3 regions of the Rhizobium sp. 768_B6_N1_8 genome follow, and region 3 is predicted to be linked to each of the others. Evidence: predicted binding sites of a transcription regulator. Region 3 holds the regulator's gene; each other region holds the start of a gene.
What was found. The regulator LexA, encoded in region 3, represses DNA repair genes until DNA is damaged. The targets are predictions, from matches to a motif close to TGTTCNNNNTGTGTTCNG.
Positions count from the first base shown of each region.

Region 1: the regulator LexA is predicted to act here: its motif matches at 6,814-6,831, upstream of AB8B33_RS21755 (helicase-related protein).
Region 2: the regulator LexA is predicted to act here: its motif matches at 7,091-7,108, upstream of AB8B33_RS14465 (ATP-dependent helicase).

Region 1 covers NZ_JBPWPV010000001.1:4,275,570-4,285,521, reverse strand. The annotation lists gene mtgA (monofunctional biosynthetic peptidoglycan transglycosylase) at 1-17, shown strand, start outside; gene AB8B33_RS21810 (DUF1868 domain-containing protein) at 113-835, shown strand; gene AB8B33_RS21805 (glutathione S-transferase family protein) at 848-1,495, shown strand; gene rpmF (50S ribosomal protein L32) at 1,651-1,836, shown strand; gene AB8B33_RS21795 (hypothetical protein) at 1,981-2,388, shown strand; gene phaR (polyhydroxyalkanoate synthesis repressor PhaR) at 2,383-2,955, opposite strand; gene AB8B33_RS21785 (acetyl-CoA C-acetyltransferase) at 3,189-4,370, shown strand; gene AB8B33_RS21780 (beta-ketoacyl-ACP reductase) at 4,438-5,163, shown strand; gene AB8B33_RS21775 (hypothetical protein) at 5,166-5,291, opposite strand; gene AB8B33_RS21770 (hypothetical protein) at 5,358-5,504, opposite strand; gene AB8B33_RS21765 (YMGG-like glycine zipper-containing protein) at 5,698-5,952, opposite strand; gene AB8B33_RS21760 (DUF3309 family protein) at 5,978-6,133, opposite strand; gene AB8B33_RS21755 (helicase-related protein) at 6,993-9,952, shown strand, end outside.
Region 2 covers NZ_JBPWPV010000001.1:2,802,316-2,812,267, reverse strand. The annotation lists gene AB8B33_RS14505 (aminopeptidase P family protein) at 1-628, shown strand, start outside; gene AB8B33_RS14500 (AzlD family protein) at 652-960, opposite strand; gene AB8B33_RS14495 (AzlC family ABC transporter permease) at 962-1,693, opposite strand; gene AB8B33_RS14490 (DUF2164 domain-containing protein) at 1,828-2,079, shown strand; gene pncA (bifunctional nicotinamidase/pyrazinamidase) at 2,080-2,706, opposite strand; gene AB8B33_RS14480 (GNAT family N-acetyltransferase) at 2,914-3,423, opposite strand; gene AB8B33_RS14475 (hypothetical protein) at 3,420-3,761, opposite strand; gene AB8B33_RS14470 (hypothetical protein) at 3,882-4,394, opposite strand; gene AB8B33_RS14465 (ATP-dependent helicase) at 4,556-7,048, opposite strand; gene AB8B33_RS14460 (hypothetical protein) at 7,221-7,490, shown strand; gene AB8B33_RS14455 (YoaK family protein) at 7,500-8,177, opposite strand; gene AB8B33_RS14450 (glyoxalase) at 8,205-9,086, opposite strand; gene AB8B33_RS14445 (alpha/beta fold hydrolase) at 9,127-9,948, opposite strand.
Region 3 covers NZ_JBPWPV010000001.1:1,501,288-1,511,239, forward strand. The annotation lists gene AB8B33_RS07720 (LpxI family protein) at 1-404, shown strand, start outside; gene lpxB (lipid-A-disaccharide synthase) at 401-1,570, shown strand; gene gltA (citrate synthase) at 1,602-2,891, opposite strand; gene AB8B33_RS07735 (ComEC/Rec2 family competence protein) at 3,233-5,608, shown strand; gene lexA (transcriptional repressor LexA) at 5,589-6,314, opposite strand; gene AB8B33_RS07745 (VOC family protein) at 6,510-7,397, shown strand; gene kdsA (3-deoxy-8-phosphooctulonate synthase) at 7,394-8,242, shown strand; gene AB8B33_RS07755 (methyl-accepting chemotaxis protein) at 8,256-9,952, opposite strand, start outside.

The DNA.
Region 1 (9,952 bases), 2.8 Mb from region 3:
AGTGCATCTATGATTGAATCAGAACTTGTCGTTGGAAGCGGCAAGCGTCATCTGACATTCTTGATCCTGCCATATGGGCGAATGCATCAGCAATCAAAGCCCCGAGTCGCCCATGACCACCACGACACTTTCGCCCGAGCTTCTCCAGTATTCGAAGACCCATAATCCGGCTCCGCCGCGGCATCTCGGCTCCCGCTACCAGAAGCTCGGCGGCTTCCTGCCCGAGCGGGGTAACACGATCGTCTGCCATCCCCCGAGGGGCTCACGAACGCAGCAGGTGCTGATCGAAGCGCGTGAGAGATATCTGGCGATGCCCGAGGCACCACAATTCATCTTCACGCCAATCACCAGCCTCCATATGACGCTTTTTGAAGGCGTGATCGAGACCGGCCGCAAGGAGAACCATTGGCCTGATAATATTCCGCTCGATACGCCGATCGATGACATGACAGAGCTCATGGGCGCGCGGCTCGAAGGCTTCAAGATGTTCGATCCCTTCAAGGTCGCGATCGTCGAAGCCCGTCCGTCCGGCCTGCTCCTCGAGGGTGCGACAGAGGATGACCGCAAGGTTATGCGCGCCTGGCGCGACGCATTCGCCGATCTCCTGGGTTACCGTCAGCCCCACCATGAGAATTACAAGTTCCACATGACCTTCACCTATGCGATCGAGCGGCTGGAAGACGAGGCGCTGCCGCGCTGGCAGGCAATGCTTGACGAGGTGACAGAGGATATCCGCAGCAGGGCGCCGGTACTGGAACTCAACCCGCCGGCCTTCTGCGTGTTCGAGGATATGAACCACTTCCACGAACTGCTGATCTTCGATTTCGAACCCTGACAGGAACACACCATGGACAAGCTGACGCTCTATATCGCCAACAAGAACTACTCTTCCTGGTCCTTCCGGCCGTGGATGGCGCTGACGGGCGTCGGCATCGATTTCGAAGAGGTGCTGATCCCCTTCGATTATCCAAACAGCAATCCCAATATCAAGGCGGTCTCTCCGAGCGGCCATGTGCCCCTGCTGCAGCATGGTGCGCTGAAGATCTGGGAATCCTTCGCGATCATCGAATATGTAGCCGAGCTTTACCCAAATGCCGGGTTGCTGCCGAAGGATCGCGCCGAGCGGGCGCTCGCCCGTTCGGCCTCCATGGAGATGATGTCGAGCTTCCGGGCGCTGCGCAGCGCCTGCCCGATGAATATTCGCCGCCCGAAGGGCAAGATCGCGCTGCCTGACGGCGTCTCTGCCGATATCAGTCGCATCGAGACAATCTGGCGCGACCTGCTGCAGAAATCCGGTGGACCGTTCCTCTTCGGTGCATTCAGCGGAGCGGATGCGATGTTTGCGCCCGTCGTCAATCGCTTCGATATCTATGATCTCGTCAGCAGCACCGATATACTGGCCTACATGAGCGCGATGAAGGCGCATCCGGCCTGGCGGAAGTGGGAAGAAGCAGCCCGAGCCGAGCCGTGGATTGTGCCGGAAGACGAAGTCTGAGCAGACAATCAGAGGCATCGCAAAAAATACATATGGGGACTGGTCAAGGCCGCCCCTTGCATGTATAAGCGCGCAAAATTCCGAAATCGCGACATGTCCGTTTCGGCCGCCAGTCTGGCCGTGGGAATGTTTTGCCCGCAAGTGGAGTAAGAGAAATGGCTGTACCGAAGAGAAAAACGAGCCCGTCCAAGCGCGGCATGCGCCGTTCGGCTGATGCGCTGAAGGCTCCGACCTATGTCGAAGACAAGAACTCCGGCGAACTGCGCCGCCCGCACCATATCGATCTAAAGACCGGTATGTACCGTGGCCGCCAGGTTCTGACGCCGAAGGAAAGCGCATAATTCTTTATGCGGCTTGTCCGATGAAAGTTTTGAAGGCCGGCTCTATGCCGGCCTTTTCTTTTCAAGATATTATAATCTTCAGTGCCTTGAAGTGAGACGGTGATGTCAGGCAGTATTCCCTAGAGATCTGGGAGATATTTCTGCATGATTACCGTAATGCCGCTGATGGTTATTCCATTTATTCTTTACAATCTGGCGATGCTGGGCCTGATGGGTGGCGGCGGCATTCCCTCGCTCCAGCACGATGTGATCGTACTGTCGATGCTTTCGGGAGCGATCTGGAGTATGGCGCTCGGCGATCTTTTCATCGTCGTGGCGCTCGTCGTACTCTTCTTCGAGATCTTGAAGGCGACCCGGAACGCTTCCGGCAACCTCATCAACCACATGCTGTCGATGCTGGTCTTCATCGCCTTCCTGGTCGAGTTTCTTCTCGTCCAGGATGCGGCGACCCAGGTCTTCTTCATCCTGATGACCATTGCGCTGATCGACGTGATCGGCGGCTTTGCGGTGTCGATCCGCAGCGCCGGCCGGGACGTTTCTATCGGCCTATAGGTTGTCGAGCTTGTTCTGCAGCGCGCGAAGCTGTTCCTTCAGCTCGTCGATGTCCTTCGCCTCCGCCTTGCGGCTTTCCTTGGGCGGCGGCGTCATGAAGGGTGAGAACATCTGCATGGCCTGCTGGAACATCTCGGTATTCCGGCGGACCTGTTCCTCGACCATTTGCATGGGAAGCTGCAGGTTCTTGCTGAGCGGCGTTTCGCCGAAGGCACGGTTCACCTGCTCACGGATCTGCGACTGCTGTTCCGTGAAGGCGCGCATGGAATGTTCCAGGAAGCTCGGAACGACCATCTGCATCTGGTCGCCGTAGTAGGTGATCAGCTGACGCAGGAAGGAGATCGGAAGCAGCGTGTTGCCGGTCTTCGATTCCTGCTCGAAAATAATCTGGGTCAGTACCGAATGCGTGATGTCGTCACCGCTTTTGGCGTCCTGAACGACAAAATCCTCCCCCTTCTTCACCATCTCCGCCAGGTCTTCCAGCGTCACATAGGTGCTGGTGCCTGTATTATAGAGGCGGCGATTGGCATATTTCTTGATTACGATCTGACCCTCAGTCTTCGCCATATCAGTCTCCCGAACCCCGTCTGATTGTATGGATACTCCTCCACCAGAGACTGTAGACGCAAAAGAAGGGCGGTGACAATCTCTTTGTGCGATGCGGCAAGCCCTTTCCCTGTACGGATAAATCCATTTGAGGGCGCTGCAGCAAATGGTGGAATAGTCTTGGCATTTGACTTGCGCCTGCAGCTTTGTCAGTTTCCACTTATATGTGTGACGAGAAACGAGGAAACCACCCCATGAGCAGTTCATCCGTCGTCATCGCCAGCGCAGCGCGCACCGCTGTCGGTTCCTTCAACGGTGCTTTCGGCACAATTCCCGCTCACGAGCTCGGCGCTGCCGCCATCAAAGGCGCGCTGGAGCGGGCAAGTGTTTCCCCTGAAGACGTGGACGAGGTCATCCTTGGCCAGGTCCTGCAGGCGGGCGAGGGCCAGAACCCCGCTCGCCAGGCGGCGATGAAGGCCGATGTTCCCAAGGAGGCGACGGCCTGGAGCGTCAACCAGCTCTGCGGTTCCGGCCTGCGTGCCGTTGCCCTCGGCATGCAGCAGATCGCGCTCGGTGATGCGAAGATCATCGTCGCCGGCGGTCAGGAATCCATGTCGATGGCGCCACACGCGGCACATTTGCGCGGCGGCGTGAAGATGGGCGACATGAAGATGATCGACACCATGATCAAGGACGGTCTAACCGACGCCTTTTACGGCTATCACATGGGCGTTACTGCTGAAAATATCGCACGCCAATGGCAGCTTTCACGCGACGACCAGGACCACTTCGCCGTCGGCTCGCAGAACAAGGCGGAAGCCGCACAGAAGGCTGGCCGCTTCCGGGACGAAATCGTTCCCTTCATCATTCAGGGCCGCAAGGGTGACGTAACCGTCGATGCCGACGAATATATCCGCCACGGCGCGACGCTGGAGGCCATGGGCAAGCTGCGACCCGCCTTCGACAAGGATGGCACGGTGACCGCGGCGAATGCCTCCGGTCTTAACGACGGCGCTGCCGCAGCCGTGCTGATGAGCGAAGCGGAAGCGTCGCGTCGCGGCATCCAGCCGCTTGCCCGCATCGTTTCCTGGGCAACAGCCGGTGTCGATCCGCAAGTTATGGGGACCGGCCCGATCCCTGCTTCCCGCAAGGCGCTGGAAAAGGCCGGCTGGTCCGTCGGCGATCTAGACCTCGTCGAGGCCAATGAAGCCTTCGCGGCCCAAGCCTGCGCCGTGAACAAGGATCTCGGCTGGGATCCTGATATCGTCAACGTCAATGGCGGCGCGATCGCGATCGGTCATCCGATCGGCGCTTCGGGTGCGCGCGTCCTCAATACGCTCCTCTTCGAAATGAAGCGCCGCGGCGCCAAAAAGGGTCTCGCCACGCTTTGCATCGGCGGCGGCATGGGTGTCGCGATGTGCTTCGAGGCAATGTAAATAGCGTACAATGCATGTTTCTTGAGGCCTGCCCGAGAGCGGGCTGACAATAACTGGGGAGCGGAACATGAGCAGAGTGGCTTTGGTCACTGGTGGTACGCGCGGCATTGGCGCGGCAATTTCGATGGCTCTAAAGAATGCCGGCTATAAGGTTGCTGCCAACTATGCCGGCAATGATGAAAAGGCCAAGGCATTTCATAATGTTACCGGCGTGCCCGTCTTCAAGTGGGACGTGTCCGACTATCTTGCCTGCGGCGAAGGTATTGCGAGGGTCCAGGCCGAACTCGGCCCGGTCGAGATCCTCGTCAACAATGCCGGCATCACGCGCGATGCGATGTTTCACAAGATGACGCCGCAGCAGTGGCATGAGGTGATCAATACCAACCTCACCGGTCTCTTCAACATGACGCACCATGTGTGGAGCGGCATGCGTGACCGCAGCTTCGGCCGCATCGTCAATATCTCCTCCATCAACGGCCAGAAGGGCCAGATGGGGCAGGTGAACTATTCTGCCGCCAAAGCCGGCGACCTCGGGTTTACCAAGGCGCTTGCCCAGGAAGGTGCGGTCAAGAACATTACCGTCAATGCCATCTGCCCCGGTTATATCGGGACGGAGATGGTGCTTGCGGTGCCGGAAAAGGTGCTGAATGAGAAGATCATTCCGCAAATCCCGGTCGGGCGCCTCGGCGAACCCGAGGAGATCGCGCGCTGCGTGACCTTCCTCGTTTCCGAGGATGCCGGTTTCATTACCGGTTCGACGTTGACGGCCAATGGCGGTCAGTTCTTCGTCTGAACCTATTTCTTCTGGCTGTGGGCGTAGTTGCTCGGGAAGCTGCCGGCACTGTCATAGGGGCCGGCAGATGCGCCATAGGCCGCGAGGGCAATGGTGATGAGGGCGGCGATTGCGATGATCTTGTTCATAGTCTTATCTCCCTGCAGACGGGCGCTCGTATAGTTGCCGTTACGCGGTTCGGTTCATTGATGGCGTCAGGCGTTGGGATGGCGCCGTCTATTGGCTTTGACGGGCACTTTCTGGACGGCGCGGTCCTGGCTGCGGAGGGCGGCGACTGCCGTCGTGAGGAAAGCCGAGGCGATCAGGACGGCGACGGCGGAATTCAGGAAAATCTGGGCCATGGTAGCGTTCCTTTTCTTTCACGGGCGACACAGGCTCTGCTCTTGTGATGTTGAAAGGAATATGCGCTTGGTCCCGGTGGCGCGGTAGATTTGACTTCAGCGACCGATCGTCAACGCGGCGTTGACGACAAAAGCGCGCAAGAAAAACGGGCGCCGAAGCGCCCGTTCAAAATTTCCGATGGGCCGATGCTGATTAGCGGCAACGCGCTTCGTAACGGCGGCCGTAACGGTCGCGATAGATGCAGTAGCCTTGACGTTCGACCGAATGGCCGATCAGTGCGCCTGTCAGACCGCCGGCGACTGCGCCGACTGCCGCGCCACCCCAGCTGTTGCTGACGGCGCCGCCGATGATGGCGCCCGTGCCCGCACCAATCGCCGTGCCCTGCTCCGTCGGGGTGCAGGAGGCGAGAGCGCCAATGAGAGCGCAGCTAAGAACAATCTTTTTCATGTCTAACTCCCCAGGTTACCGGCCTTTAAATTCGGCCCATCAGTACAAGAATGATAATGATGACGAGAACTAACCCCAAACCACCGGAAGGTCCATAGCCCCAGCCGCGGCTATAACCCCAATTCGGCAAGGCGCCGACCAATAACAGAATAAGGATAATAAGAAGTATCGTGCCAAGCATGGTTTTTGTCCTGCCTCATTCTCATTTCGACTGGACTAGAAACCCGCATCCGCGATTTTTGTTCCCGGCTAAACTCTCAGAATATCACGGCGGCGTTATCACCATTGCGACAGAAGCCGTATTTAGCCGGTTCCTTCGAAAGCAAGTCGGCGAAATGCTATCTAGTATTTTCCGGGTATGGTTAAAATTCTCTTTGAATACAATATGTTGCGGTGAACAAAGCAGGAAAATGAAGATGTCTCCGATTCGTCGGCGATTCGTTCCGGCTTTGATCAGCCATGACTTTCCTCAGCCTGTCGGCGCCAGCCTGCTTAAGGCTCCGTAAATTCGGCATGCAAAATATTAATGCGATCCGACCGCTCGGAACGGCTGCGGCAAACCCGGAACCCGTATGTTGGGATCGGTGGCGAAAGTGCCCACAAGATCTCGCCGTGAACGAAAGGGGAAAACCTCGAGATCGGCGATTCGTCTCCGATTCGTTCCGGCTTTGGTCGAAGCGTTAATTTCGGGCTTGACCTTTGCGCCTTTACGATGCGGAAAAAAGCGTTAATCGCGGTTGCCAGCATTTGTTCTCAGGCGAGTCTGCGGATTCAGCATCTAGTGTAAAAAAGCGATTCAAAATCAATACTTAGCCGTGAACAAAAGCTGAATCCGCCGGAGTCAGCGATTCGTCTCCGATTCGTTCTCAAGCTGTTCCGAATCTTAAATCAAGGACTTAGCGGGCTGTGACTTCCGTGCTCAATCCCAAGTCTATTTCAAATCTGCCCTTGCGTTTGAAGCTTCGGCTGTCCATGTGTTCTGTGCCTCATTCGCAGCTCCGACTTGACCCTGGGGCGTCACCGCCTCACTTGCATGGAATATGACCCTGACTTCGCAGCCGATGATACTGAGCGGGCGCGGCGTGACCGCGGTGCTCGGGCCGACCAATACCGGCAAGACCCATTATGCGATCGAACGCATGGTGGCGCATGGGACGGGTGTCATCGGCCTGCCGCTCCGCCTGCTGGCGCGCGAAGTCTACACGCGCGTGGTCGAAAAGGTCGGCGCCCACAACGTGGCGCTAGTGACCGGCGAAGAAAAGATCTCGCCGCCGAATGCGCGTTTCTCGGTCTGTACGGTCGAAGCGATGCCACGGGAAACCAAGGCAGCCTTCGTCGCCATCGATGAAGTGCAGCTCGCTGGAGATCTCGAGCGCGGCCATATCTTTACAGACCGCATCCTGCACCTGCGCGGGCGCGAGGAGACGCTTCTGCTAGGTGCTGCCACAATGCGGCCGATCCTGCAGCAGCTTCTGCCGGGGATTACGGTCACGGAGCGGCCGCGGCTTTCCCACCTTCTCTATGCCGGGCAGAAGAAGATCACCCGGCTGCCGCAGCGTTCGGCAATCGTCGCCTTCTCGGCGGACGAAGTTTATGCGATCGCGGAACTGATCCGGCGCCAGCGCGGCGGTGCGGCTGTCGTGCTCGGAGCGCTCAGCCCCCGCACCCGCAATGCGCAGGTCGCGCTCTATCAGGAGGGCGACGTCGAATATCTCGTCGCGACCGATGCGATCGGCATGGGTCTCAATCTCGATGTCGACCATGTGGCCTTCGCGCAGGACCGGAAGTTCGACGGGTATCAATTCCGCAACCTCAACCCCGGCGAACTCGGCCAGATCGCTGGCCGCGCCGGCCGTCATGTGCGTGACGGAACCTTTGGCGTAACCGGCCAGGTTTCACCCTTCGACGAGGAACTGGTGCAGCGCATCGAGGGCCATGAGTTCGACAATATCAAGGTTCTGCAGTGGCGTACCAAGGATCTCGATTTTTCCTCGATACAATCCCTGCGGGCAAGCCTTGAGACCGGCCCCCGCGTACCGGGTCTGACCCGGGCGCTGCCGGCCGTCGACCAGCAAGCGCTCGAACATTTGTCGCGCTATCCGGAAATTATTGATCTCGCTAGCACGCCGGCGCGGGTCGAAAAGCTCTGGGAGGCTTGCGCTCTGCCGGACTATCGGCGCATAACGCCTGCGCAACATGCCGATCTTATTTCTACCCTCTTTTCCGATCTAGTGCGCTATGGCACGGTGAACGAGCAGTTTCTAGCCGAACAGGTTCATCGTTCGGATCGGACGGATGGAGAAATTGACACGCTTTCGGCGCGAATCGCGCAGATAAGGACCTGGACCTATGTATCGAATCGGCCCGGCTGGCTTGCCGATCCGACACACTGGCAGGAAAAGACGCGGGAAATCGAAGATCGATTGTCCGATGCGTTACATGAAAGGTTGACGAAACGCTTTGTTGATCGCAGGACATCTGTGCTCATGAAGCGCCTGAGAGAGAATGCGATGCTGGAAGCTGAAATCAGTGTGAATGGCGATGTCTTTGTTGAAGGACATCATGTGGGGCAGTTGACCGGGTTCCGTTTCACGCCTGTTGGGGGAACGGACGGGCCGGATGCCAAGGCGGTTCAGGCTGCGTCGCAGAAGGCGCTTGCTCTCGAATTCGAAGCTCGTGCCGCACGCTTGCATGCCGCAGGCAATGCCGATCTGGCGATCGGATCGGATGGACTCGTCCGGTGGCTCGGCGATCCTGTCGGCCGCCTTTCGGGCAGCGATCATGTGATGCGTCCGCGTGTCATCCTGCTTGCCGACGAGCAGCTCACGGGCAATGCGCGCGACCATGTCGCCGCCCGTATCGAGCGCTTCGTCAATCATCATATCAGCACGGTGCTGAAGCCGCTCGACGACCTGTCGCGCGCCGAAGACCTGCAGGGCCTTGCCAAGGGGCTTGCCTTCCAGCTCGTCGAGAATCTCGGCGTGCTCTTCCGCCGCGACGTGACGGAAGAAGTGAAGTCTCTGGATCAGGATGCGCGCGCTTCCATGCGCCGATACGGCATTCGCTTCGGCGCTTATCATATCTTCGTGCCGGCGCTTCTGAAGCCGGCGCCGGCGGAGCTCATCACCCTGCTCTGGGCGCTGAAGAATGACGGTCTCGACAAGCCGGGCTACGGTGATCTCATTCCGGTGCTCGCCGCCGGCCGTACCTCTGTGGTCACCGATCCGAGCTTCGAGCGTATGTTCTACAAGCTCGCGGGCTTCCGTTTCCTCGGCAAGCGCGCCGTGCGCATCGACATCCTGGAGCGTCTTGCCGATCTCATCCGTCCGCTCCTGCAGTGGAAGCCGGGTCAAGGCACGCGTCCCGAAGGCGCCTATGACGGTCGCCGTTTCACGACGACGACGGCGATGCTATCCATTCTCGGCGCGACGCTCGAAGACATGGAAGAGATTCTCAAGGGTCTCGGCTACCGCGCCGATGCCGTGAAGGCCGAAGAGGCAGCCGCATTCCTCGCAACGCAGGATGCAGCATCCGTTCCGGCTTCAGCGGTGACTGAGGCCGCAGCAGAGGAAACGGCTGAAAAGGCCGACCACGATGACGCAGACGGCGCTTCGGAAGAAACGCCCGCTGTCGAAGCCGCACCTGTAGCTGAGGAAACGCCTGCAGTTGCCGAAGATTCGGCTGAGGCGGGCGAAGCTGCAGAGCCGAAGCCGGTTCTCCTGTGGCGCCTCGGTGGCCGCAACGAAAACCAGCGCCAAGCGCGCGGCCATGGCGACCGCCGCGGCGGACAGGGCCAAGGCCAGGGTCAGGACCGCGGTGAGCGCAACAATCGCCGTCAGGGCGGTGGCGAAGGTGGCGAGAGCCGGGACGGTAATCGCAACAACAACCGCAACCGGGATGGCGGCAATCGCGACGGTAACCGGGAAGGCGGCAATCGTGACGGCGGCAATCGTGATGGGGGCAGGCCTCAGCATGCGCGTAATGACCGCAACGAGCAGCG
Region 2 (9,952 bases), 1.3 Mb from region 3:
GCCGGGCGAACTCTTCCTGATCGATTCCGGCGCGCAATATATCAACGGCACGACCGATATCACCCGCACTGTCGGCATCGGTGCTGTCGGCGAAGAGCACAAGCGCTTCTTCACACTGGTGCTGAAGGGCATGATCCAGATCAGCACGGCGCGTTTCCCGAAGGGCACGCGCGGCTGCGATCTCGATCCGCTGGCGCGTATCGCGCTATGGCGGGCAGGGGCCGATTTTGCGCATGGCACGGGCCATGGTGTGGGCTCCTATCTCTCGGTTCACGAGGGGCCGCAGCGCATTTCGCGGCTTTCGACGCAGGAACTGCTGCCGGGCATGATCCTGTCCAACGAGCCGGGTTACTATCGGCCTGGCCATTTCGGCATCCGCATCGAGAACCTGATCTATGTGCGGGAAGCCGAAGCGATCGACGGCGGCGACCTGCCGATGCTCGGCTTCGAGACGCTGACCTTCTGCCCGATCGATCGCAACATCGTCATCCCCGAATTGCTGACGCATGACGAGCTGCACTGGTTCAACGAATACCACCGCCAGACGCGCGAGGCGCTGATGCCGCTGATCCACGACCATGACGTCAAGGCATGGCTGGAGAATGCGACGTTGCCGTTGGAATACTGAGCGGCCGGATATCCGGCCCTCGGTTAGAAACCGATCGTGTGCCGCCAGATCATCACGATGATCCAGGCGGCCACGAGCATCCAGGTGTGCGAGAAGCGCAGACCGATGATGAGGGCGATTACGAGCGCCAGTTTCGAACCCCAACCACCGATGAAGAAGGCGGGGGCGACTAGCGTCGTCAGGACCGCGGCCGGCACGGCATTCAATGCCGCTTCCATGCGCGGCGGAATACGCTTCATCTTGGTGATCATGATGTAGCCGCCGATGCGGGTCGCGAAGGTCGCGGCTGCTGCGGCGAGGATCACGAGAGCCATGTGGAGATCGAATTCCATCTCAGACCTCGTGGTTTTCGGTGTTGAGGGCGTCGGCTTCGAGATCCGGCTCCTCCGCGGGAAGGGGCAAGAGGGCGGCAAGCAGGATGCCGGCTGCAGCACCGAGGCTCACATGCCAGGGGGAACCCACGAAATGATAGGCGATGACCGAGGCGACGGCGCTCGTCAGCGCCACAGCCAGGAAGTTGTCACGCTTGCGGAAGCCGAGCACGATAGCGAGGAAATAGGCCGGCAGCAGGATATCGAGGCCGATCGTCTTCGGATCGCCAATGAGGGATCCGAGCATGCCGCCGATCAGGCTGATCATGACCCAGGGAATGTAAATGATGATGCCGAAGCCGAGATACCAGGTGAAGGTAACGGGCTGACCTGCCTCACCGCGTCTGACGGTCTCGGCAAATTGCGGATCGACCAGCAGGAAGAAGGTGAAGAACTTCTGGATCGCCGTGAAATGCCTGATGTAGCGGGCAATCGCTGCCGAATAGAGCACGTGGCGGAAGTTGACCGCGAGGATCGACAGCACGATCACCCAAGCCTGCACATTGTGGCCGAAAAGCTCGATGCCGACCAGCTGACTGGCGCCGGCATAGACGGTGGCGCTCATGAAGGTGAGTTCGGAGAGCGACATGCCCTGCTCGGCGGCAAGCGCGCCGAACAGTGCTCCGAAGGGGGCAGAAGCGAGCGCCACGGCAAAGCCGCCCCGCAAACCTTCGACAAAGTCGGCGCGATTCATGGGATTAGGTCCTGTTGGAATTGAAATTTCCCTCTATGGTGTCTCACCTGCTGCGGCAATTGAATTTCCTTGATTCACCAATCGATTTTGCTGAAGCGTTACCGGTTTACGTCACCGGCAAGGCGAGGGAGACAATGAAAAAGATCGAATTTACAAAAGAGGAAAAAGCGGAAATCGTTTCGCGCATCCGGCAATATTTCGACCGCGAACTCGATCCGATCGGCGCGCTGCCGGCGGAATTCCTGCTCGACTTCTTCTCCGAGCATATCGGACCCTATTTCTATAACCGCGGCTTGAGGGATGCCCACGCCGCCTTCCTGAAGAAGATGGAGGATTTCGGAGAGGAGATCTATCTCTTGGAGCGCGAGGGCGAGAAAAACGGCTAATTAGGCAGCCAGAATATCGGCGCTGTTGGCGATCTCAATGCCGTTCTGGCGCATCTCGTCGATGGCTGCGGCGACACCTTCGGGCGTTATGCCCCGGCTCGCGTCCTCGATGAAGCGGACCTTGACGCCAGGGATCAGCTCCAGCGCATCGAGCGCAGAGAATTTTACGCAATAATCCGTCGCAAGCCCGCAGACGTCGAGTTCGGTGACGCCCTGATCCACCAGGAAATCGGCAAGGCCGGTCACGGCATACTGATCGTTGTCGCGGAAGGCGGAGTAGCTGTCGACGTTCTTGTTTTCGCCCTTCTGCTGGATGAGATCGATTTGGGCAGCGTGGAGCTCGGGGTGCAGCTCGGCGTCGCGCGTATATTGCACGCAGTGATCCGGCCACAACATCTGCGGCTTGCCGGAGAGTTCGCCCATTTCGAAGGGGTTCTTGTCGGGATGGGAGGAGGCGAAGCTTCCGTGGTCCGCCGGGTGCCAGTCCTGTGAGGCGACTATGAGATCGTATTTGCCGCTGTCGATGAGGCTGTTGGCGACGGGAACGACTTCATGGCCATCCAGAACCGGCAGGTTGCCTCCGGGACAGAAGCCATTCTGAATATCGACCAGCAGCAACGCCTTCATCAAGCTATCCCTTACGCATTCCGCGTCGCAAAATGCCGACCAGTGCCAGCACAATCAACTAGTGGATTTCCGGGGGGCAGGGCGCAAGTGCTATTTCTCGTATCGAGAGTGGCAAATGGCTGCATCAACGTATTTTTCTGTTGCCGTTCGCGTTATACGCGAAAGCGGCAAGTATTTCGCGTTTTATATTAGGACTTATGCATGCAGCTATGGAGCCGGATGCCTGAAGACCAGATCATCGGCATCACCCTCCTGGCGCGCCGCCTTTATATCCGGCACGGCGCCCAGCCGCTCGGCGAGCCGGATCGACCTCACATTGGGAGGAGCAATATAGCTCACCAGGGTCTTCAGGCCACGCACCGTAAAGGCCCAGTGGCGCAAGGCAACGGCTGCCTCATAGGCGTAACCCTTGCCCTCGGCTTGCGAATAGACCAGCCAGCCTAGTTCCTTCTCGGGAAAAAGCGGACCGTGATTGATGCCGACCTGGCCGAGGCATTGTCCCGTGGCGCGATCCTCCATCATCAGGGCGCCGTGGCCCATCAGCTCCCATAAGGCGACGTCATGGCAGAACATGCCCCAGGCAGCCTTAGTCGAATGCGGACCGCCCATATAGAGCGCGCGATCGGAGATCATCAGCGCATGATAATCCGGCCAGTCTTCCATCACGGGAGGTCGAAGGATCAGGCGCTCGGTTTGAAGTGTTGGTATAACCGTCATCGGATGTCTCTTGTGTCGCTGGATCTGGCGTCGTTGGATCTGGTTCGAAGATATGCGGCTATCGCATCGGCGGTTCGAACCGACGCCTTGTGAATTGCACCGTTAACAGGTCCCAGCCCCATGTTTATGACGGTGATTTCGTCCAGATAAGCCGCGACGGCCTCCTGTGAGGCGCTCTGAAGAATGATGCCAGCGGCGTGGAGGAGATAGGAATCATATTCATCGGCTGCAGCAGTACGCCAGGCCGGATCGTCCGTTTGCCTGATACCAACAGGATCCCAATGATCCCACCCGATCTGGCGCAAGACGTTCATTTCGATTGTTGAATGATCAGTCATGCCGGCAACCTCTCCGATAAATCAAGCCAGCACAAGCGGCTAGCGAAGGGAGGTTGTCTCTGCGATTGAGGAAAGCGCATTGCCTGTTCAGCGAGGCTCCCCCGGCGGAGCCTCATTGCATCAGGCCGTCTGGTCGCTGTCGCCGGTGGCGACGGGCGAGGTGCCATAGGTCGTCTGGTATGCGCGAAGTGCGGTCTGCATGTCGGTGAGGACCTTGGCCATCAGGCCGCTGTCATCATCGTCACCGCCGGCCGCGGCAATTTTCTGCGGATCGGCGGCAAGAATTTCCGACGTTGTGAGCTTGCCATCGCCATTCGTATCAAGGGCAGAGAGTGCGCCCTTGGAGCCGTCACCCTTGGCATCGGTGCCAGACTGGCTGTCACTGTCATCGGTCTTCTGAAGCGAGAGCATGAGCGCCAGAATATCGGCTGCGATCTTCTGGACGACATCGGAGCCGGAGGAATCGTCATCGCCGGCGGACGTGGTACTGGCGGTCGAGGCGCTGGCTGTTGAGGATTGGGAAGCGGCGGCGAGCTCGTCTGCCGAGACGACGCCGTCACCGTTCTTGTCGAGTGGGTTGAGGGGGGCTTGATACTGGGTCAGCGTGCTGCCCAGGGCTGAAACACTGGTCACTTGAACCTCCTTTGAAGGTCTTGTGAAGCCTGCCTTTCATGGGCGGGCAATGACCGGGCTAGGCTGATTTGCGAGTCAGGTCAAAGCGGCGTTTTGTCATCTGGAGAAGCGCGTGCGGCTGGGCCTGTGATTCCTGGCGAAGCGCCAAGGCAGTGGAGCGGTCAGACCCGCTCCACAAACCCGTCGAGCACACGCTTCTGGCCGGCGCGGTCGAAGTCGATCGTCAGCTTGTTGCCTTCGATGCCTGATATGGAGCCGTTGCCGAACTTGATGTGGAAGACGCGGTCGCCGAGTGCGAAGCGCGAGGGTTCCGTAGAGGTGGATTTCGCCACCAGTTCGCCTTCGATGGTGCGGCCGCGCGGGCCGCTTTCACCGTAGCCGATGCGCTCCACGGCATGGCCGGAGCGGCTGCCCCAGTTGTCGCGGGTGGCGTCGGTCTTGTTTTGCTGGGCGCGTTTCCAGCCGGGCGTGGAATAGGAATTGGAGAAGGGATCGGCCTTGTCGAAGCGCGACTGGCCATAACCGCCGCCGCGGCCGTAGCCACCGTAATTCTGCTCCATCTCGGCGACTTCCACATGGGTCTCCGGCAGTTCGTCGAGGAAGCGCGAGGGAATGGTCGATTGCCAGAGACCGTGGATGCGGCGGTTGGAGACGAACCAGATGTGGCAGCGGTGTTTGGCGCGGGTGATGCCGACATAGGCAAGGCGACGTTCTTCTTCGAGGCCGGCGCGGCCGGATTCATCGAGGGAGCGCTGATGCGGGAAGAGGCCTTCCTCCCAGCCGGGCAGGAAGACGGTGTCGAACTCCAGGCCCTTGGCCGAATGCAGCGTCATGATGGAGACGGCATCGAGATTTTCGTTCGTCTCGGCATCCATGACAAGCGAGACGTGCTCCAGGAACCCCCGCAAGGATTCGAAGCTATCCATGGAGCGGATGAGTTCCTTGAGGTTTTCGAGGCGACCCGGCGCTTCCGCGCTCTTGTCGTTCTTCCACATATCGGTATAGCCGGACTCTTCGAGGATCTGCTCGGCAAGCTCGGTATGTGGTGTGTTTTCAAGCAGTTCCTGCCAGCGGCGGAAAGATTGAATCACATCGAAGAGGGCCTTGCGGGCCTTGGGCTTAAGTTCGTCCGTCTCGATCATATCGGCGGCGGCCGCGAGCATCGGGATGTCGCGGGCGCGGGCATAATCGTGGAGTGCGCGCACCGTCGTATCACCGAGGCCGCGCTTCGGCGTGTTGATGATGCGCTCGAAGGCGAGATCGTCGGCCGGCTGGGCGACGAGACGGAAATAGGCCATGGCATCGCGGATTTCGAGGCGCTCGTAGAAGCGCGGGCCGCCGATGACGCGGTAGTTCAGGCCGAGTGTCACGAACCGATCTTCGAATTCGCGCATCTGGAAGGAGGCGCGCACGAGGATCGCCATGTCGTTCAGCAGATGCTTCTTTCCGTCGGCATCGCCGCGCTGCAGGCGCTCGATCTCCTCGCCGATGGCACGCGCCTCTTCCTCCGAATCCCAGGAAGCGTGGACCTGCACCTTGACGTCGTCAGGATCGGAGCGATCGGTGAAAAGCGTCTTGCCGAGGCGGCCTTCATTGTGGGTGATGAGATGGGCGGCAGCACCGAGGATATGGGCCGTCGAGCGGTAATTGCGCTCAAGCTTGATGACCTTGGCGCCTGGAAAATCCTTTTCGAAGCGCAGGATATTGTCTACTTCCGCACCACGCCAGCCATAGATCGACTGGTCGTCGTCGCCGACGCAGCAGACATTCTGCGGCTCGCCCTTGGGGCGCTGGGCGAGAAGCCGCAGCCACATATATTGGGCGGTGTTGGTGTCCTGATACTCGTCTACGAGGATGAAGCGGAACTTCTGGTGATATTCCTTGAGCAGGTCCGGCTGTTTGCGGAATATCGCGATCGGATGCATCAGGAGATCGCCGAAGTCGCAGGCGTTCAGCGTCGAGAGGCGGTTCTGATAGGCGAAGTAGAGATCGCGGCCGCGGCCATTGGCGAAGGCGCGAGCGTCTCCCTCCGGAATATCGGCGGGGCCGAGACCTTTGTTCTTCCAGGTATCGATCATGCCGGCGAATTGCTTGGCCGGCCAGCGCTTGTCATCAAGGCCTTCGGCCTGGATGATCTGCTTGATGAGGCGGATCACATCGTCGGTATCGAGGATGGTGAAATCGGAACGCAGGCCGACGAGTTCGGCGTGGCGGCGCAGGAGCTTGACGCCGATCGAGTGGAAAGTGCCGAGCCAGGGCATGCCTTCGACGGCGCCGCCGACGAGAAGCGCGATACGCTCCTTCATCTCGCGGGCGGCCTTGTTGGTGAAGGTCACGGCGAGGATCTGCGAGGGGAAGGCGCGGCCGGTCTGAAGGATATGGGCAATGCGGGTGGTGAGTACGCGCGTCTTGCCCGTGCCTGCGCCCGCGAGCACGAGGACGGGGCCTTCGAGTGTCTCGACGGCTTCGCGCTGTTCCGGGTTGAGACCGCTGAGATAATCGGGGCGACCGCCATCGCGGGCCGCCATGGCGCGGGCAGCAATGCCGCCGCCGGCAGCGGGCGCCCTTGCGGGAGCAGCGGGCTGTTGCGGCTTGCGCGGCGCATCGCCCGGTTCTTCGTCGAAGAAGGGCATATCGTCGAAACTATTGCTCATGGCGCGTAATGTAGTGATTCGGGAAGGAAAGACCAGAAAAGATGTTCTGCTTTCATTCCCAGCGGCTGCGCTATCCTCAGCCGGTTTATTTGCCTGGTCGGGAAGCCTGCCCAGGAGTTGTGGTCCTCCTGGAGCTCAACTATGGTCTCGCGCCAACCATTGGGAGAGCCATATGCACGTCATCGCCATTCTTGCCAATCTGATCCTGCTGATCATCGTTGCTGCGCTGATCGCGGGGAATGGTTTGCCGGACAGTGGCGAGGGCCTCGGATTCTTTGTCGCTGCCATTGTGGCTCCCGTGTTGAGCACGATTGCCTTGCTGCGCCGCAATGGGTCGATTTCCGAACTCGTTTCGCTTGAGATCCGGGCGCGCAAGGCCACGCTGAGGCAACGTATTGCCGAGGCAGAGGCAAAGGCGGCCGGCAACGGCATCGGCCGCTAAGGGCTGCTCTCAAGCGGCCTGCGGGCCGGCAAAAGCCAAGCAGACCGAAACCAGCGCAAAGAGCGGCGGCAGGGCCAAGCACCAGACGCCAATGGTCGCAAAGAGCAAGGCGGCAAGGCCGCAGCCGAGGGCGAAGGCGAAAACGGCGACCGTCAAGCGCGACAGGCGCCCTTTCACGGTCTTTGTCTGATCGCCGAGGCTGCCATGGGCGAGGTCGCCGAGATCGATCATGATCTGCGTCGTCGTGCCGGTCATCAGCGTGCTCGGCGGTGAGGCGCCGAGATGGATGCGGTGAGCGGCGTTCTGGATCGCCATGGCGATGACGAGCAGCATGCCGGTCGCGACCAGCGGCAGGCCATCCGGATTGGTAAAGGGCGCAAGCCAGATGGCGCAGGCGCCGCCGGCAATCAGGAAGAGAAGCTTGATCACGAGCAGGATGCGCAAGCCCTTCTCATCGCCTGGCGGCACATTGTGGGTGAGGTAGCGCAGCAGAAGGATCGTCAGGCAGAACACCGGCAGCGCCAGCAACTTGGCGATGATGCCAGACGTGCCGTGAGTGAGCGCTGCGCCAAGCGTCACGAAGTTGCCGGTGACATGGGCGGGGAAGAGGCCGCCAAGCGCCAGGAAGCCGGCTGTATCAACATAGCCGCCGGTCAGGCTCAGGAGCACGGGCAGGGCTGGGCGCATTGTTTTTTCCTCTATGAATTCGTTTGCCTAGTGTGCCGCGACGGCGTGGATTTCGGCAATATAGCCGCCCGGGAATTCCACCATGGCGGCGCGGCGATCGCCGGACTGGTAGGGTTCGACGAGAATTTCAGCGCCGCTCTCCTTGGCTTTTTGAAGCGTCGCGTCAAGATCGGCGGTCTCGTAGCCAGTCATTTCGCGACCATAGGGGAAAGGCAGCTGGCCATCGGTGACGAGCACGGTCATGCGGCCGAAGACGGATTCGATGCGCAGGCGGTGAAAGGCCTTGTCCGGCAGGCCAATCTCGGTGCCGGGCGCCTTCTCATCGTCGGAGACGACCTTGCCATGCGAGAAGGCGAGAAAGGCATGGGTGAAGGCGGCCACGCGGTCGACGGACACGTAGACGCGGTTTTCCGGGATGGTCGTGAAGGCCGGATAGTTTGGCGTGGTCGTGTGCCAATAGAGCTGCATGTTGACACCGCCCGGCCACTGGATGACGGCATCGCGGCCGATCGGATCCGGGAAGGCGGAGACAATGACGTCGGCGCCGGCAGCCTTTGCCGCGGCTATGGCCTTGTCGAGATCGGTGACGAGATAGCCTGATCGTTCGGCGCCGAAGGGGTAGGGGATCGGCGTCTCGAAGCCGAAGAGCGAGATAGTACCGACGGGCGTCTGCAGAAGCTGCGACGTCGTGCTGCTCGGCGTCGGCGTAACGGTTGCCGTTACCTGCTTGGTGCTGGTGCCGCCGAAAGTGGCGAGGAAGCTTTTGGCGAAGGCGTCCACGTCGCCAGGAGCGACATAGACATGGGTCGTATCATATTGCGCGCCGACGCCGAATTGCGGCGAGGCGGCATAGGCCGGGGCACCGGCTAGGCCGAGAAGGGCAACAAGGGCTAACGATAGACGAAGCATTGCGTGATCTCCTTCGGCCTGGCCGGCCGCTACTCCCGGTTTACGCCTTGATGAAGGCGAGAACGTCGGCGTTGAACTTGTCGGCTTCGGTCTGGGCGAGGCCATGCGGGGCGCCCGGATAGACCTTCAGCGTGCCGTTCTTCAGAAGCTTGATGCCCTTTTCGGCGGCAGCCTGGATCGGCACGATCTGGTCGGCATCGCCATGGATGAGGAGCGCCGGAACGTCGATCTTCTTCAGGTCGTCGCTGTAATCGACCTCGGAGAATTCGCGGATGCAATCGTAGTGGCCTTTGATGCCTCCGGCCATGCCCATCAGCCAGAAGGTTTCGCGCAGGCCTTCATTGACCGTGGCGCCATCGCGGTTGAAGCCGTAGAAGGGCATGGTGAGGTCGCGGTAGAACTGCGAGCGGTCGCCGGCCGTGCCCTTGCGGATGCCGTCGAAGACTTCGATCGGCAAGCCTTCGGGATTGGCAGGCGTCTTCAGCATCAGCGGCGGAACGGCGCCGACGAGCACGACCTTGGCGACGCGGCTGGTGCCATGGCGGCCGATATAATGGGCGACTTCGCCGCCGCCGGTGGAATGGCCGATCATGATGAGGTTCTTCAGATCGAGCTTCTCGATGAGCTCGGCGAGGTCATCGGCATACTGGTCCATATTGTTGCCGTTCCACGGCTGCGAGGACTTGCCGTGGCCGCGGCGGTCGTGGGCGATGACGCGGTAGCCCTGCTGGGCGAAATAGAGCATCTGCACTTCCCATGCGTCGCCCGAGAGCGGCCAACCGTGGGAGAAGAGGATCGGCTGGCCGTTGCCCCAATCCTGATAGTAAATCGTCGTTCCGTCTTTGGTTGTGATCGTCGGCATTGAA
Region 3 (9,952 bases):
GTGACATAGAGCGCGCAGGCAAGGCGGCGGATGTGCTTGGCAGTCTGGATATCGGGCAGGGCGCTGTATCGATCGGCGGACGCGTCGTCGCTGTTGAGGGCGTTGAGGGCACGGACGGCATGCTTGACCGCGTGGCGAACCTCAGAGCAGCAGGCCGCATATCGCCGCGCCGGCGCGGTGTGCTGGTCAAGCTCAGTAAGCCGCAGCAGGATATTCGCGCCGACCTGCCGGCGATTGGTGTGTCCACCGTGCTCAACGCCAAAGCCGCCGGGCTTGCAGGAGTGGCCATCGAAGCCGGCCGGGCGCTGGTGCTTGATCGCGACGCACTCATTAAAGTGGCAGACGAAAACGGTCTTTTTGTCTGCGGTATCGACAAGGGCTTGCCGGGATGGGGGCTTCAATGAGCGACAGACCGCTGAAGATTGCCGTCATAGCCGGCGAAGTCTCTGGCGATCTCTTAGGTGCCGATCTCATTGCCGCGCTAAAGAGGATCCATTCCGGGCCGATCGAACTCGTCGGCGTCGGCGGTGAGGGGTTGCAGAGCCAGGGATTGAAATCGCTCTTCGATTTCTCCGAGCTTTCCATCATGGGCATCACCCAGGTGCTGGCGAAGCTGCCGAAGCTCTGGTCTCTCATCCGGCAGACGGTAGCGGCGATCATCGCGGCGAAACCCGATATCCTGCTCATCATCGACAGCCCGGACTTCACCCATCGCGTCGCCAAGCGCGTGCGCAAGGCGCTGCCGGACCTCCCAGTCGTCAACTATGTCTGTCCCAGTGTCTGGGCCTGGAAGGAATATCGCGCCCAGCGCATGCTCGCCTATGTTGACCATGTGCTGGCCGTACTTCCTTTCGAGCCGGCGGTGATGCAGCGTCTCAACGGGCCGGCGACAACCTATGTGGGTCACCGTCTGGTTGCGGACGCAGCGCTCCTGGAGACCCGGCGCCTGCGCGCTGGCCGGCAGCCCGGCAACGGTGCGATCCTGCTTCTTCCCGGCTCGCGCTCCTCCGAGATCAAGAAGCTTCTGCCTTATTTCGAAGCCGCCGCCAATGAGTTCGTCGCCCGCAATGGACCGATACGCTTCATGCTGCCGACTGTGCCGCACAAGGAAGCGTTTGTGCGCGAAATGACGGCGGGATGGAAGATAAAGCCGGAAATCGTTGTGGGTGCCAAAGCGAAATGGAAGGCCTTCGCCGAAGCCGATGCGGCCATGGCAGCGTCCGGCACGGTGATCCTGGAACTGGCGCTGGCTGATGTACCCGTCGTTTCCGCTTACAAGGTCGACTGGATCATGCGCATGCTGACGTCAGACATCAAGACCTGGAGCGGCGCACTGCCCAATCTGATCGCCGACTACGCGGTCGTGCCGGAATATCTGAACGATATCGTTCGCGGCGCAAGCCTCGCGCGCTGGATGGAGAGGCTGTCAGCCGACACCTACCAGCTCAAGGCGATGAAGGAAGGCTACGAGCTCATCTGGCAGCGCATGCAGACAGAAAAGCCGCCTGGAGAGCATGCAGCACAGATATTGCTCGATGTTCTAACCAACAAAAAACCCGGCCATTCCTGACCGGGTTTTCTTTTTGCTTCGAAGTCAGCGCTCAGCGCTTGGAAACCGGTACGTAGTCGCGCTTAGGTTCGCCGATATAGAGCTGGCGCGGACGGCCGATGCGCTGTTCCGGATCCTCGATCATTTCGTTCCACTGTGCGATCCAGCCGACGGTACGAGCCAGAGCGAAGAGCACGGTGAACATGGTCGTGGGGAAGCCCAGGGCCTTCAGCGTGATGCCGGAGTAGAAGTCGATGTTCGGGTAGAGCTTCTTCTCTATGAAGTATGAGTCGGTCAGAGCGATGCGCTCCAGCTCCATCGCGACTTCGAGAAGCGGATCGTCCTTGATGCCGAGTTCGCCGAGAACTTCATGCGTGGTCTTCTGCATGATCTTGGCGCGCGGATCGTAGTTCTTGTAGACGCGGTGACCAAAGCCCATCAGGCGGAACGGATCGTTCTTGTCTTTGGCGCGGGCGATATATTCCGGAATGCGATCGACAGTGCCGATTTCCGTCAGCATGTTGAGGGCTGCTTCGTTGGCGCCGCCGTGAGCGGGCCCCCAGAGGCAGGCGATGCCGGCGGCGATGCAGGCGAACGGGTTCGCACCCGAGGAGCCTGCGAGACGGACCGTCGAGGTCGAGGCATTCTGCTCGTGATCGGCATGGAGGATGAAGATACGGTCCATGGCGCGTGCGAGCACCGGATTGACGACATATTCCTCGCAGGGAACGGCAAAGCACATGCGCAGGAAGTTGGACGCGTAATCCAGATCATTCTTCGGGTAAACGAAGGGCTGGCCGATATGGTACTTATAGGCCATCGCTGCGAGCGTCGGCATCTTGGCGATCATGCGCAGGCTGGCGACCATGCGCTGGTGCGGATCGGTGATATCGGTGGAGTCGTGATAGAAGGCCGAAAGCGCGCCGACGCAGCCGCACATGACGGCCATCGGATGGGCGTCGCGACGGAAGCCGGTGAAGAAGCGGCTCATCTGTTCATGCACCATGGTGTGGTGCGTGACGCGATAGTCGAAGTCCTTCTTCTGGGCGGCGGTCGGCAATTCGCCGTAGAGCAGCAGGTAGCAGGCTTCCAGGAAGTCGCCATGCTCGGCAAGCTGCTCGATCGGGTAGCCGCGATGCAGCAGAACGCCTTCGTCGCCGTCGATATAGGTGATCTTCGATTCACAGGATGCAGTCGACGTAAACCCGGGATCGTAGGTGAAGGAAGCCGTGTTCTTGTAGAGGGCACCGATGTCGATGACGTCGGGTCCAACCGTGCCTTTTCGCACGGCGAGATCGACTGATTTGTCACCGATTTTGATTGTAGCGCTTTGATCCGTCATGCTGATCCTCCGGGGTGGCGGTGGCGCCGCAAAAGCGCCATAAGGGTTAAGCGTCCTAAGCGATAGCTATATGATCGCGAAGCTAATGCCAAGTTACCGTGATGCCATTTTGTGCATCGCGGCATCATCTTTTAGGCAGTGCAGCGATGAGCTAAATGCATATCAGAACACCATGATTTGACTGGATTTTTTGCTCCCGCGAATTTTCCTCTTATTTCAATCGATTATTGTTTGCTCGTTTTGATTTCAGGTTGCATTCTGCCGGTATCCGGGGGCGGGTCCAGGCGATCATGGCGGGGATAGAGACAAGAGAACGACAAGAGCAATCCATTGATGAAAAGATGGATTTTGCTGGCATTGCCCCGCGCGCCATTGTGACGCAATCGGCTCGGACCCAGGTTGCGATCCCATTTCGATGGCGATTGGTGACTGTTGCGAAACGATACGTCGGGTCGTCGATGCGTATGGCCACCGAAGAGGCAGGCCACGGTCGCCTCATCCTCTTCTCTCCGGTCTTCCTTGGTGCAGGTGCCGCGACCTGGTTTCTGGCGGCCTCGGACTTTCCGGCCGTGTCGCTCGGTCTCTGCCTGCTTGTTCTCCTTATTGCCGTTGCGCTCTGCGGTTATGCCCGGACGAAACTGCAGGCGACGCTGCTTGCTCTACTTCTTTTTGCCGGTGGAATGCTCTCCGCGCAGATCGAAACATGGCGGGCAAAGACCCTGATCCTCGATTCAGCCGTAACGACAACGGTGACCGGCCGGATCGAACGCCGAGAAGGCGATGGCCAAGGGCGCTGGCGTTATATTCTTGACGTCACCGGTACGGATGCTCCTGAGATCAAGCGTCCGCCCGAACGCATCTCCGTGCTGGTCCGCGGAGCCGCCCAGCCGTTCGAACTCGGCGACGTCATCGAGGGCAGGGCACGTCTCACGCCTCCGGCGGGGCCGGCGCTCTCCCACCTCAATGATTTTGCCTTCAGCGCCTATTTTGACGGCATCGGTGCCAACGGCTTCTTCTATGGAGTACCCAAGAGGGTTGCGGAACAGCCGGAGCGATCGAACTCGGTCGGTGAGGCAATTCTGGAGTCGCTCTACCGCCTGAGAAGCGGCATCGGCGATCGGATTCGCTCCACACTACCCGGCGACACCGGGGCTTTTGCCGCCTCCCTCGTCACGGACGAGAGACGGGCGATCTCGGATGAAACGACGGAGGCGCTGCGGCAGTCCGGCCTTGCGCATATCATCGCGATCTCCGGCCTCAACATGGCGCTTTCCGCTGGCATCTTCTTTGTCGGGCTGCGCGTCATTCTCAGTCTTTTTCCCGGCATTGCCCAGGCGTGGCCAACCAAGAAGATCGCGGCGGCCGGTGCGCTTGCTGCGGTGACGGCCTACTATCTGATCTCGGGTTTTGCCGTCTCCGCCGAACGCGCCTTCATCATGATGGCGATTATGCTGGTTGCGGTCTTCTTCGACCGGCCGTCGATCAGTCTCAGAAACGTGGCGCTATCCGCTCTCGTGATCCTCGCGGTCTCGCCATCGGAGGGGCTAGGGCCGAGTTTCCAGATGTCCTTTGCCGCAACGCTTGCACTGGTCGCCGGCTACGACCTCTGGAAGGGGCGGCCGATGCGGGAGAATGCCTTTGCCAAGCTGCCGATCATGAAGCCCTTCTTCATGGTTGGTGGCTTCTTCGGTGGCGTTTTCCTGACGTCGCTGATCGGTGGTTTCTCGACGGCGCTGTTTTCGATCGAGCATTTCCACCGGCTGACTGCCTATGGCCTGCCGGCAAATCTCGCGGCCATGCCGGTCATCACCTTCATCGTCATGCCGGCCGGGATGCTGGCAATGCTGCTGATGCCGTTTGGTCTGGACGGCTGGCTATGGCCGGTGGCAGGCTTCGGGCTTGATCTGGTGATCACCATCGCAAAGGCAGTAGCGGGGTGGGGCGGCAACATAGATGTAGGCCGCTTGCCCGGCTGGTATTTCCCGACCGCCGTTTTCGGATTTCTGCTGCTGACCCTGCTCAGAACCCGGCTGCGGCACATGGGAACGGCAATTGTCGCGGTCTCGACGCTCGCTGTTGTCCTTCTTCCATCGGAGGCGATGCCCGATATCGCTATCTCCGAAGATGGCAGCCTGGTCGCTATAGTCGATGGAGAGGCGATGGCTTCGAACCGTGAAAAGCCGCCCGCCTTCATCTTCGAACAATGGCAGAGGGCCCTTGCCGTCGAAGAGCATCAGAAGCCAGTTATGCTTCAAGCTGCCAAGGCGCCCACTGCGCCTGATGGTCAAAGACTGCAACTGTCACCCGACCAACAGAATGAAGCCAGAGAGGCAATGAGACAGGCAGTCGCCATTAGCCCGCCGTCACGCTTCTCCTGCCTGAAGGGCGCCTGGTGCACCACTTTGCTCGTCAATGGAAAGAAACTGACCGTCATCGACAATGCTGCCTATCTCGGACCAGCCTGCGATACGGCTGATATTGTGGTGACCCCTGTCCGATTGCGCTTCGACCGCTGTCGTTCCGGCGCGCTGCTCTTTACCGGCGAGACGCTGCGCAAGACAGGTTCTGTCGAACTTCGATTCACCGATAAGGGAATTGAGGTCGCAACCGCATTCGACACATTGGGGCGACCCTGGATGCGCCACCGCGCCTATGATTGGCGCAGTAACACATTCGCAGACGCCAATCTGTCACCGGTCAGTGATAGCGGCGAATGAGGCCGACGAGCTTGCCCTGGACCTTGACGCGATCCGGCGGAAAGATGCGGGTCTCGTAAGCAGGGTTTGCTGCCTCGAGCGCAATCGATGCGCCCTTGCGGCGGAAACGCTTGAGCGTTGCTTCCTCGTCATCGACGAGCGCGACGACGATATCACCCGGATTGGCTGTGCTGCCATTGCGGATGATGACCGTGTCGCCATCGAAGATGCCGGCTTCGATCATCGAGTCGCCGCGAACTTCCAGCGCATAATGTTCACCGGAGCCAAGCATATCGGCGGGAACGGTGATGTCATGCGTATTGTTCTGGATTGCCGAGATCGGAACACCGGCGGCGATGCGGCCCATGACGGGAACGGAGACCGCATTGCCGTTATCGGCAGCGGGTGCTGGCTTCGCCGAGGCAGGAGGCGCCACGGGCTGGGGCTTGCCGAGGCTGCCCTCGATGACGCTCGGTGAAAAGCCGCGCCGAGGCTGCAGGCTCGGGCTGTAGGCTTCCGGCAGTTTGATGACTTCGAGCGCGCGCGCCCGGTTCGGAAGCCGGCGAATGAAGCCGCGTTCTTCGAGCGCCGTGATCAGCCGGTGAATACCGGATTTCGAGGCCAGATCCAGTGCGTCCTTCATCTCGTCGAAAGACGGTGGAACGCCTGACTCCTTCATCCTTTCATGAATGAAAAGAAGGAGTTCCTGTTGTTTGCGCGTGAGCATGGCGTCTCCCCAGTCTTGAAACAAATCCAGAACGGACACTATATGTTCCATATGTGTTCCGCAAGTAGCTAAATTTTCGTAAAACTTCTGTTCAATCTGTCGAGAATTTGATTTTTATCGCCCTTAGGCCTGTCTGGCCTTGTTTCACGAGACCTGCTGAAGCACATCTCCTTGTCACTGCTGGGAGAAGAACCGATGAGCCAAGACACGCTTCCGATCGATCATCTCGTTTTGCCGGTTACCGATATCGACCTTGCCCGCGAAAGGCTGGGCAAGCTGGGCTTTACCGTCGCGCCCGATGCCCGCCATCCCTTCGGCACGGAGAATGCCTGTGTTTTCTTTGCCGACAAAACCTATATCGAGCCGCTCGGTGTCGCGAGCGTCGAGGAGAGCGAGGTGACGGCACGTGAGGGCAATGTCTTCACGGCTCGCGATCAGGCTTTCCGCTTCCGCTGCGGCAGCGAGGGACTGTCCGCCATCGCCTTCGCCACCGCGGATGCAAAGCACGAACATGCTCGATTCGTGGAGGGCAGCATCAGTGCCGGTTCTGTGCTGCAGTTCGAACGCCCTGTGAAAATGCCGGATGGCACTGAGAGCATTGCCGGCTTCCGGCTCGCCTTCGCTGCCGACCTCCGGGCACCGGATTTCTTTCTCTTCGCTGTCGAGCGCATCAACCCGCTTCCTGCCGACCGCAACGTGCTGGAGACCCACGCCAATGGCGTGACAGGCATTGCCGAGATCGCTCTCGCAGCCCCCGAGCCGACAGCCTTCGGCGACTTCGTTCGCTCGGCGGCAAAAGCCGCTTCTGCTGGCGATACGAGTTTCGGGCTGGAGGTGCTTACCGGAAACGCAAAGATCAGCCTGATGACCCCGCAGGGGCTGGAGGCCTATTTCGATCTGGCGACGCCGGATATCGATCGCGGCCTGGGCGGCCGGGCAATCCTCTTTGCGGTTGGCGATCTGGCCGTGACAGAAGCGCATTTGGCTGCTAACGGGGTGACCTACACACGCAAGGGCAACCGTATTCTGGTGAAGCCCGCGCCCGGCCAGGGCGTGCTCTTCGCTTTCGAGGAAACATCATGAGCTCTACTACCAACTCCGTGGTGACGGTCGGCGAAGGCGCCGGCAAGGTCACTTTCTCCAATGCCGGGCGCCTGTCGCTGATTGCCGGCGCTTGCGAAATGGAAAGCCGCGACCATGCGTTCATGGTTGCCGGCACGTTGAAGGAACTGTGCGCCAAGCTCGGTATCGGGCTCGTCTATAAGACGTCTTTCGACAAGGCGAACCGCTCTTCCTTGTCGAGCAAACGCGGCGTCGGCCTTGAAAAGGGCCTGGAGGTTTTTGCCGATCTCAAGAAGGAACTCGGCATTCCGGTTCTGACCGACATCCACACTGAAGAACAATGCGCCGAAGTGGGCAAGGTCGTCGACATCCTGCAGATACCGGCCTTCCTGTCTCGTCAGACGGATCTCCTGGTGGCTGCGGCAAAGACCGGCCGCGTTATCAACGTCAAGAAGGGCCAGTTCCTGGCGCCTTGGGATATGAAGAACGTGCTCGGCAAGCTGAACCAGAGCGGCAATCCGAACATCTTGCTGTGCGAGCGCGGCGCTTCCTTTGGTTACAATACGCTGGTCTCCGACATGCGTTCCCTGCCGATCATGGCAGCAACCGGCGCCCCCGTTATTTTCGACGCCACGCATTCAGTCCAGCAGCCTGGCGGGCAGGGGGAAACCTCCGGCGGAGAGCGGCAGTTCGTGGAAACGCTGGCGCGTGCAGCCGTTGCCGTCGGCGTTGCCGGCATCTTTATCGAAACCCATCAGGATCCGGATAACGCGCCCTGCGACGGGCCGAACATGGTCTATCTCAAGGACATGCCGCGGCTTCTCGAGAAGCTTCTCGCCTTCGACGCGATCGCCAAGGCCGCCTGAACGGCAGGCAGCATCAGGCTGCCGCGCGGGACGGGCGCCTTTCCTCCAGTGCGAAGCGGGAGAGCATGCGCCCGAGATGGGACGCCTCGTTGCCGAGCTCCTGGCAGGCGGCGTTTGTCTCCTCGGCCATCGCCGCATTCTGCTGTGTCACCTGATCCATACGGTTGACGGCAGCGTTGACCTCGACGAGCGCGACCGACTGTTCTGAAGACGAGCGCACGATCGCTTCGGTCAGCGCCGTCACCTGCAGCACCTGGCGGTCGATATCGCCGAGTGCCTCGCCGGTGCGGTTGACAAGTGCCACGCCCGCGGAGACCTGCCGCGACGACGTCTCGACGAGAAGCTTGATCTCCTTGGCGAGATTGGCGGAGCGGCCGGCAAGCTCGCGGACTTCCTGAGCTACGACGGCAAAGCCTTTCCCTGCGTCTCCGGCGCGTGCTGCCTCGACGCCCGCGTTGAGCGCCAAAAGATTGGTCTGAAAGGCGATCTCATCGATGGCGTTGATAATATCGCCGATCCTGACCGCTGATTCCTCGATCTTCTCCATGGCGGTAACCGCTTCGCGAACGATCTCGGCGGAATGCGCGGCACTCTCCTTCGTGGCCAACATCATCGCATTGGCTTCCTGGGCCCGCTCCGAGGAGTTTTTCACCGTAACCGTGATCTGATCCAGCGCCGAAGCCGCCTGTTCGAGTGAGGCAGCCTGACTCTCGGTACGCTGTGCCAGATCAGTGGTGCTGAGTGCGATTTCGCGCGAACTGTCGCCGACCGTATTCGTGGCGGCATAGATGTCCTTCATGGCATCGGAAAGAATGATGATGCTGGTATTGAAGGTCTCGCGAAGCTTCTCATAAGTGTTGGCGAACTGCTCGTCGAGACGCACGGTCAGGTCGCCGCGTGAAAGACGCTCCAGGCCGGCGCTCAGGCTTTCGATGACGCGCTGGCGCGTGGCATTCTCCACGCTCTTCGATGCGTCGAGTTCTGCATCGCGGCGCATCTGTGCCTGCCGTTCCTCGTCCTGGTGCGCGCGGATGGCGTTCCGTTCTTCCGCCGATTCGCGAAAGACCGTGACTGCGCGCGCCATTTCTCCGATTTCGTCGGATCGTCTGACATAGGGAACTTCGCGGGAATAGTCGCCGCTCGCGAGGACCGCCATGTAGTCGCGCATCGCCGATAGCGGCACGATCGCGCGCCTGCGGAACATGTAGAGCCCGGCAACGATGAGCACGAAGGAAAGCGCGGCGGCGGACAGCGTAACGGCGGAGAGCAGTTCCGTCTGTTCGGCAGCCTGCTTTTCGGCATCCGCCTGGAAGGCGTTCGCCATCGCCACGAGTTCGTTCACGGCCTTTTCGTGAACATGAAAATTCGTCGCAAGCTTGAGGAGCGCCGGTTCGACGGCGGCCTTGTCGCCCTTGAGTATTGCAGGCACCGCCTCCTCATCCATGACTTGCCAGAAGGCGTCGCCCCTGACGAGAACGTCATCGAGAAGCTTGCGCTTGAGATCGGCGCTGAGCGGCGTTTCTGACCAATATTTGCGGCGGTCTTCATAAGCCGGCTTCAGAACCGTTCGGATGCGTTCGATATTGGCCGTTGCCGAGGCCGGCTGCTCGACGGCTTCGAGCGCGAGCATGTAGGGTTCGATGACATAGAGCGGCGGCGGGAGAATATCGGCGACGAGATCCTTGCCATAGATGATCTGCTTATACATCA